Solitalea canadensis DSM 3403: one gene and its partner. The protein of the gene in region 1 interacts with the protein of each later gene in a pairwise test. Links are inferred from orthologs where the notes say so. Each region holds a gene or a part of one and is shown in the gene's direction. Other genes may lie near its edges.

The links. Proteins that work in one complex are often made in the same cells at the same time.
Region 2: the proteins of priA (region 1) and SOLCA_RS17230 interact in binary tests that used the Escherichia coli proteins (3 or more experiments, as listed by UniProt). The link is inferred for Solitalea canadensis DSM 3403 from one-to-one orthologs.

What each region holds. Positions count from the first base shown.
Region 1 is NC_017770.1:3,064,064-3,069,475, forward strand. What follows is about bases 971-4,040. They hold priA (replication restart helicase PriA), read left to right. Parts: upstream 971-1,298; coding sequence 1,299-3,782; downstream 3,783-4,040. Other genes in these bases: SOLCA_RS12630 (DUF423 domain-containing protein), read left to right, coding at 971-1,193; SOLCA_RS12640 (hypothetical protein), read right to left, coding at 3,779-4,040. In the rest of the region: SOLCA_RS12625 (DUF3352 domain-containing protein), read right to left, coding at 1-590; more of SOLCA_RS12630, read left to right, coding at 801-970; more of SOLCA_RS12640, read right to left, coding at 4,041-4,465; SOLCA_RS12645 (protein-L-isoaspartate(D-aspartate) O-methyltransferase), read left to right, coding at 4,601-5,245; SsrA-binding protein SmpB, read right to left, coding at 5,325-5,412.
Region 2 is NC_017770.1:4,145,364-4,149,326, reverse strand. Bases 1,172-3,963 are described here. They hold SOLCA_RS17230 (single-stranded DNA-binding protein), read left to right. Parts: upstream 1,172-2,223; coding sequence 2,224-2,703; downstream 2,704-3,963. Other genes in these bases: SOLCA_RS17225 (DUF937 domain-containing protein), read left to right, coding at 2,861-3,963; mutY (A/G-specific adenine glycosylase), read left to right, coding at 1,172-2,181. Also shown: SOLCA_RS17245 (tetratricopeptide repeat protein), read right to left, coding at 1-697; SOLCA_RS17240 (HU family DNA-binding protein), read right to left, coding at 714-1,076; more of mutY, read left to right, coding at 1,138-1,171. UniProt on the Escherichia coli protein: Plays an important role in DNA replication, recombination and repair. Binds to ssDNA and to an array of partner proteins to recruit them to their sites of action during DNA metabolism. Acts as a sliding platform that migrates on DNA via reptation.

The sequences.
Region 1 (5,412 bases):
CCTACAGAAATATCTGTTGAACTGTGTTGCACATTAATGCTATTTTTCAAAAGTTCTACATCAAAACTTCCAAGTAACAAACCTTTGTAGGAAGTAAATGAAAACGCTTTATGATTATTGCCCAGCCCAACTGTATAAACCTCTGCATCTTCAATTTTAGTAAGTCTGTATTTCAGGGTATTATCCTCCCCTTTCAAATTATTAAAAAACCGATTAAGACGGTCAGTGTTTTTAAGAGGAATGATGAATAAAAGGGATGGTGATTGTTGGCTATTGATATGAACGGAGGTTAAGATTCTTTCGTCTTTTAGTACATTTCGCAAATCTGCATGCTGCAAAAACGAACTATTCAACGATTTAATATCAGCTATTAATTCGGAACTGAATAAATCATCCAGCATTCTATTTTTCTGAAATAGTGATAAAAATTCTTCGGAGTTTCTGAGATCAATAACAACTGCAGCTGATGCAGGAACTGCTTTAAATGGCTGAGACTGGTATCTGCTACTATTTAAGCTTTTAAAATAAAAGAAAACAACCGTGGCTACTGCTGCAACCAACACCACCACTGCCGCCAGGAATTTGTTCATTTAACAATATTTATAATGTTCTCATTTTTAGAGAAACGATCTGATTGATGCTTACTATTAGAAACTTACAGCTCAAAAGAGTTTTTAAAACAGTTTTAAGAGTGTAGGCGCTTTAACAAAAATATAATTTTACTCTTTTGTTTCGTTTAATTGTTGTAAACAGTTGTTAATTTAGATGCTTATTTCGTTATAAGATTAAACTTCCGTTAAATGCAAAAACAAGTATTAATGATAGCATCCATTTGCGGTGCTTTGGCCGTAGCTTTGGGTGCTTTCGGAGCACATGGTTTAAAACCTTTGCTTAATGACTATCAGCTTTCTATTTGGGAAAAAGGCGTTCAATATCAATTTTACCATACTATCGTATTATTAGTTTTAGCTTTTTATCCAAAGCTATCTGTAAAGAAATCTTTTTTAAGAGCCGTATGGTTCTTCCTTGCGGGTATTATCTTATTTTCCGGTTCATTATATTTATTGGCAACACGCGAAGTTATCGGATTTCATAACGCAACCTGGTTAGGAATCATCACTCCTTTTGGTGGTGTAGCTTTTATAATTGGATGGTTATCTGTATTTATTGGAGCGCTTAGAGAACGTTTTTAATAATAAAATGCCCTTTAAGTTTTTTTTTATTAATTTCTGAACCGGTTCAAAAACTTATACCTTATTACCTGTTTACTGGCATCAACAATTGCTAATTGATAAACTATGCTTAAACTTCATTCTGGTGATTATAACGACAGAGTAACACTGTTCGCAGAGGTTGTGCTGCCCTTAGCAATTTCCAGAAACTATACTTATCGCATTCCATTTGAACTCAATCAAACTATCAGGGTTGGGCAACGGGTAATCGTGCAATTTGGAAAGAATAAAGTATACACTGCATTAGTTTATCAGATTACAACTGAAGCTCCAACCCTATACGAGGCAAAGTATATTATTTCTGTATTAGATGATGTGCCACTGGTAACGGAGAATCAGTTAAGATTATGGCAATGGATTTCATCCTATTACATGTGCTACATTGGAGAAGTGATGAATGCTGCATTACCAGCAGCCATGAAACTTGCCAGTGAGACTAAAATCACCTTGAATCGTGAACACGAGTTTGATAAAAGCTTATTGAATGATAAAGAGTTTTTGGTTGTAGATGCATTGGAACTAAAAGAAGACCTCAGTATTAGTGATATTATGAAGGTATTGGGTCAGAAAACCGTAATGCCAGTAATTAAATCATTAAATGAAAAAAGAATCGTTTTAATTTCGGAAGAACTAAATGACCGTTATAAACCCAAGCTCGAAACATTTGTTAAACTACACAAGGTTTATAATAATCCTGATCAATTAAAAGAGCTTTTTAGCATATTAGAAAGGGCCCCAAAGCAGGTGGATCTTTTAATGGTTTACCTACACCTTTCGAAGCTCCGACCGGCACTAACAAAAAAAGAGTTACTGGAAGAAAGCGGTGCTTCTAATGCCATTTTTAATGCTTTGGTAGAAAAGGACATTTTCAGAACCGAAAAAAAAGAAATCAGTCGCTTTTCACAACCTGAAATTGAACTAATAAAAAACTTTAGTCTTTCTGCTGCACAAGAAAAATCGTTGGATGAAATTAAGGACGGATTTGAGGCTAATCTTCCGGTTCTTCTTCACGGAGTTACAGCCTCCGGGAAAACGCAGATTTATATAAAACTCATTGAAGCTTGTCTAAAAGAACACAAGCAGGCTTTATACTTATTACCTGAAATTGCCCTTACGGCTCAAATGATTCAGCGTTTGCAAGCACATTTTGGTGATAACGTAGGAATTTATCATTCAAAATACAATGACAATGAACGGGCTGAAGTGTGGCAAAAAACGCTTAAAAATCAATACAAAATAATTTTAGGCGCACGATCTTCTGTTTTTCTGCCCTTTGCAGATTTAGGGCTAATCATTGTTGATGAAGAGCACGAAACTTCCTTTAAACAATTTGATCCGGCACCTCGCTATAATGCACGAGACACGGCTTTGTATCTCTCCCATTTGCATAAAGCTTCCATTATTTTAGGATCTGCAACACCTTCTATTGAAAGTTATTATAATGCAACCAGCAATCGTTATAAACTGGTTACGTTGACAGAGCGTTTTGGCGGAGTTCAATTACCAGAAATACAAGTAGCCGATTTACAGCAAGAACGCAAGCAAAAAAGCATGAAATCTCATTTTTCGAGCTTGTTGTTCAATGAAATTGAATTAGCACTTAATAAAAAGGAACAGGTAATCTTATTTCAAAACCGCCGTGGCTACGCTCCTATGCTAATGTGTGGCACTTGTGGATTCACTCCCAAATGCATCAATTGCGACATTAGCTTAACATACCATAAACATGATAATAAATTGCATTGTCATTATTGTGGCTTTAAAGACGAGTTGTTTTATCGTTGCCCGGCATGTGGTAGTACCCAAGTAGAACAAAAAGGTTTTGGAACGGAAAAGATCGAAGATGAACTGGCAATAATCCTTCCAACAGCTAGAATTGCGCGAATGGATTTGGATTCAACCCGCAGCAAATACGGGTATCAGCATCTGATCAACGATTTTGAAGACCGAAAGATTGATATCCTGGTAGGTACCCAGATGGTTACCAAAGGACTTGATTTTGAAAATGTAAGTTTAATCGGTGTGCTGAATGCTGATGCAATGCTGAATTTCCCTGATTTCAGAGCTTTTGAGCGCAGCTTTCAGTTAATGACACAAGTGAGTGGCCGGGCAGGCAGAAGAAGCAGCAGAGGCAAGGTAATCATACAAAGCAACCAACCTACTCATAAAGTTATTGAATGGGTTATGTACAATAAATATGAACCTTTCTTTAAAGCGGAGTTAGCAGAACGGAGTGGGTTTCATTATCCTCCATTCTATCGGCTTATACAAATTGATATTAAAAATAAAGACCAAAACCTGGCAAACCAATCTGCCGAGTTTTTAGCCAAAGAGTTAAGAAATCAGTTAGGAAAACGAATATTGGGTCCGGAAATACCACTAATATCTCGGATACGAAACTATTATATCAAAACAATTATGATCAAAATTGAGAAGGAAAATGTCTCAATTGGGAAGGTAAAGCAAGTTGTTCAGGCCGCTATCGATCACTTTTATACACAAAAAGAGAATCGTAACAGCCTGATCAAAATTGATGTAGATCCTTATTAATCTTCGAGTGAACCGAAATTGTACAACAGGGTTAAACCACCCAATGGGTTAAAATAGGTTTCATACCTGGTAGTAGCCGGTACAGATGTTTTAATCATTGTTGCACCTAAAGTATTCTGAATCTTTTCATGGAACCAAATCCCATTAAAGTTAGCCGTTGCAGAAATGGTAATTCTATCCATAGGATAAATTTTTACACCAATGAATGGAGTAAATCCAGCTCCATTGCGAATATTTTCCACAGAACTCAGCACACCTGATGGCGGAACAATTTTCCCATTATACTCTGACCTGAAATAAAAAACGTCAAGTCCGATTACAGGTCTTACGTTGTAATAAAAGAATTCTCGTTCAAAACCAACGCCTACTTTCAGTTGCTCATTAGCTCCTGTATAGCCGGGACAAGTCGGACAATCAGGTGCGGAATTATTGTCTTTTTGCTTAAGATAATCTACTCCGCCGCGAAAAGAGTACATGTTATTTCGTACCTTGAATATAATTCCGGTTACGCTATTTAACTGATAATCATTGTTGTTGAAATCAGAATTAGGTACAGCCATTTGTTCATTGTAACTCAAAATTTTGGCTCCAAGACTGAACCTGTACGGAGAAATGTTTTGTGCTTTCAGGGTATTGGCAAACAACACTGAAAAGAAAATTAATAAGGGAAACTTTAGTTTCATTTTTTTGGGGAGTAATTTTTGATTTAGCTTTTATTTAGATAATTGAACAAATATGCATAATTATTCGACGCCCTTATCAAATATTGAGCCAATTTTATTGTATTTTTGACATTTAATAACTATAATTTAAAATTAATGCTCGATTCGTATAAACATAAAGGATTAAGAAAGGTTTTAGTAAAGCAACTTAAAGAGAAGGGCATTAAGGATGAGGCTGTTCTAAAGGCAATTGAAAAAATACCGCGCCATTTTTTTGTTGAAAAATATGCTGCTGAAGTTGCTTATGCAGATAAAGCTCTGCAAATCGACGCGGGGCAAACGATTTCTCAACCATACACCGTGGCCTACCAAACCGAGCTTTTACACATACAAAAAGGTGAAAAAGTACTCGAGATCGGAACAGGCTCTGGCTACCAAACGTCCATTTTAGTGGAACTTGGTGCTAAAGTGTATACAATAGAACGACAAAAAGAATTATTTGATAAGACATTAAAGTTTCTGCCTACTCTTGGCTACACTGCAAACTTTTACTTGGGTGATGGTTCTAACGGTATTCCTGAAGAGGCTCCATTTAATAAAATACTAGTAACAGCCGGTGCTCCAAGCATTCCGGACACGCTGTTAAAACAACTGGCCATTGGTGGGATTTTAGTTATACCTGTTGGTGATGAAAAAGTACAAACCATGACAACCGTATTGCGGGTGTCTGAAAAAGAATACGAAAAGGTAGAATTCGCTCAGTTCAGGTTCGTTCCTCTGATTGGGGATAAAGCCTGGTAGTTTAGCTACTGGCTATTAGCTGTTAGCTGTTAGAAGTTTCTAATGGCTAAAGGCTAACGACTAAAAGCTAATAGCTAACCTAAAATTTCCTCGCTCTACCCAACTCCACTTTCGCGTCGCGCTCTTTTATACTATCTCGTTTATCGAATTCTTTCTTACCCTGAGCC
Region 2 (3,963 bases), 1.1 Mb from region 1 along the record:
GGTAAAAATAAGCATCAGCGCTTGGTGACTTTTTCAATACTGTTAAAAAGCGTTTTTCAGCTTTATCGTATTGTCCTGTTTTCATAGAGAACAAACCTAAATTCATGTTTGCTTTCAGATTTTCAGGATCTTTCTCAACGACCTCTCTAAGCAAGGTAATGCCCTGCATAGGGTTTTGAGTTGTTTCAACATAACAAATACCTAAACCGGTTTTAGCGTCAAGGCTTTCAGGATCTAAAGCTAAAGCTTTCTGATAAGAATCAATTGCTTTTTCAGCAACAAAACTTACTTCAGTACTATCACTCACCGTGGCAATTCCTGTTTGTAATTTGTCGCCTGCATTTAACCAATTTTGAAGATTTGGGTCTTGCTGGGCAATCTGGTACATGTATAAGCCACTTACGTGGTTAACATGCATAGATTCCCATTGTTTTGCAAGAGCCTTTTGAGCTTCAATGTTTTTCGGGTCTTTGGCTAATTGTCCTTCTAATCCCTCAATTTGTTTAACAGCTCCGGCCGATAGTTGCTTCTTAGCTGATTTTGAAATGCTTTCTGTTGAAACACCTGAAGCTGATTGCTCAGAATCAGGTTTCTTGCCCTCTTTAGGGTTTACCAGCCCTTTGATGTCGAGTGAATAGAGTGCACCAATTAGTACAACTACTGAAAGAATGATTATTATTTGTTTTCTCGACAACATAAAAAGGGATTAAGAATTACATTTCAATTTTTTCTTCAGCAGCAGCAGCCATTTTAGCTTTAGCAGCGCTGTTTTTTACCTTTTCTACAAACACTTTTGCAGGCTTAAAGCTTGGGATAAAATGTTCAGGAATGATAATGGCAGTGTTTTTTGAAATGTTACGGGCGGTTTTTTCAGCTCTCTTTTTGATAACGAAGCTACCAAATCCGCGAACATATACGTTCTCACCCTCGATCATTGCGTTTTTGATCACCTTGAAAAATGCTTCAACGGTCTCAGATACGTCAACTTTTTCAATTCCAGTTTTTTGTGCAATTTCTGCAATTACCTCAGCTTTAGTCATCTTTTTTCTTTTTAAATTCCTAACGTCTTCATTAATTTGGGGTTGCAAAGTTATGTGTTTAAACCGATTATAAAAATCAAAAAAATATTTTTTTACAGTGTTTGTTGAAGAAGTTACAAAGTGGTACAAAATTAATAAAAGGGATTTACCCTGGCGTGATACAAAAAATGCTTATATTATATGGCTTTCCGAAATTATATTGCAGCAAACCCGTGTTGAACAGGGACTTCCGTATTTTCATAAATTCCTTGAACGTTATAAATCCGTTACAGAATTTGCAGATGCAAGTGAGGATGAAATCCTAAAGCTTTGGCAAGGCTTAGGTTATTATTCCAGAGCCCGGAATATGCATGCAACGGCTAAAATTATAAAAAATGAGCATAATGGTGTTTTTCCTTGCAACTATGAAACGCTTTTGAAGTTAAAGGGAGTTGGGGAGTACACAGCGGCAGCTATTTCTTCGTTTTCTGCTAATGAAAAGCACGCTGTTGTAGACGGAAACGTTTACAGATTACTTTCCCGTTACTTTGGAATTGAAACGGCGATTGATTCTACCATAGGAAAAAAGGAGTTCAAAAAACTCGCATATGAGTTGTTAGAGCAAGCGGAGCCATTTCTCTATAACCAGGCGGTTATGGAGTTTGGAGCTATACAATGTAAGCCGTCATCTCCCAATTGTGCAAATTGTCCGTTGAGGTTAAATTGCTATGCCTATCAGCATGAAATGGTTGATAAACTGCCTGTCAAGGATAAGCGAACCAAGGTGAAAGAGCGTTTTTTTAATTACCTGGTGGTTAAAGATGGTACCAAGGTTTTATTAAATAAACGAATAGCAAAAGATATCTGGCAAAATATGTATGATTTTCCACTCATTGAGACAGCGGAAAGACTTACTGAAAGTGAGTTGATTCAATCGTCTCATTTTGAGAAATTTAAAAAAAATACAAAATTGTATATAAAATCTGTTTCTGATGAGAAAAAACATGTTTTATCGCATCAAATAATTTATGCCAGATTTTGGGAAATAAGAATGGAAAATACGCTTTTAGATGAGTTTAATGGCGTTTTTTGGGTAAACGAAGATGAAATAGATCAGTACGCGGTCCCAAAAATAGTTGATAATTACTTAAAAAAGTTTTAACTTATTCTGATAAATCTAAATTTACGTTAATACAATTTATCTATGTCTGGAATTAATAAAGTTATTCTGGTAGGTCATTTGGGCAAGGATCCCGAATTAAGACACCTGGAAGGAGGCGTAAAGGTTGCAAGTTTTCCTTTAGCAACTTCCGAAACATACACAAAGGATGGTAAAAAGGTTGAACAAACTGAATGGCACAATATTGTAATGTGGAGAGGTTTGGCCGACATTGCGGAAAAGTTCCTTGTAAAAGGTAAATTGGTTTACATTGAAGGAAAACTCCGCACCCGTTCATGGGAAGACAAAGAAGGCCATAAACGTTACCAAACAGAAATTGTTGCTGATAACTTTACAATGTTGGGACGTAAAAGTGATAACGAGCCAGGTGGCGCATCTCCGGGTAGTTATCAATCTTCAGGTTCTTATGAGTCGCCTGTTCACAATACAGGAAAAATGGATGAACATATTCCTGCAGCAATTTCAGCAAGCCAGGACTCAGCTGAAGATGATCTTCCTTTTTAGTTTTAAGTCAAAGACATCTATTTATCTATAGTCAAAGCAGATTTTTTAAAAAATCTGCTTTTTTGTTATAAGTTATTGATTATAAGTCAAATTAAAATCTTAAATTTAATAAAACCGAGAAAGTTAACATTCTATTTATAACCAAATATCTAAGTTTATGGCCAATATTATTGATACCCTAAAAGGGTTTGTAACGCCTGACCTTGTCTCTCAGGCTTCTTCTACATTAGGTGAATCATCAGGTAGTATAACAGGAGCTTTCGGTGCTGCATTTCCAAGTATTCTGGCAGGTTTACTTAATAAATCTTCTGATTCATCATCGATGAGTGGAATCTTTGATCTAATAAAAGGGTCAGCCGCATCAAGTAATATTCTTTCAAACCCTTCAGATCTGTTGTCTGGCCTGGGTACCAGTGGAACTGCAGGAGGTGGGTTGATTGATCAAGGTAAACGTTTACTTTTTTCATTATTTGGTGACAAAACTGCTGATTTGTCAACTCTTATAGGAGGAGCATCAGGGGTTAAAAGTTCTTCTGCTGCTTCAATATTGACTTTAGCTGCTCCTTTAATAATGAGTTTCCTTGGAAAAAAAGCGAGTGATGAGGGTTGGGGACTGAGCGGATTAACTAATTTTTTGTCGAGTCAGAAAGATAATATTGTAAGTGCAGCTCCTTCCGGATTAGGTAGCCTGTTAGGTTTGGGTAGCTTAACTAATCTTGGATCATCAATCAGTAGTGGAGTTCGGGATACCGTTAATACAGCCAAAACTGCCTACTCAACTCCTCCACCTACTGGAAGTTCCAATTGGCTACGTAATCTATTGTTAGCAGCTGTTGCCTTACTGGCAATATTCTTTTTGTGGAGAAGTTGTAATAAAAAACCGGATACAGCAACAGTTCCCACTGTTGATACCGTGGTCGATACTGCAGAGCAAATGGTAGATACAGCAGCTGCAAAAGTATCTGATGCTATGGCTAAGCTGGGTAATTTCTTTAAGAAAAAATTACCTAATGGCGTTGAATTGAATATTCCGGAGTTTGGAATTGAAAATAAACTGATTGCTTTTATTGAAGATAAAAGCAAGCCGGTAGATAAAACCACCTGGTTTTCTTTTGATCGTTTAACTTTTGAAACAGGTAGCGCTACGCTTAAACCAGAATCCCAAGAACAATTAAACAATATCGCAGAGATACTAAAAGCTTATTCGGCAGTTGAACTTAAAATTGGGGGCTATACAGACAACGTAGGCGATGCTAAGGC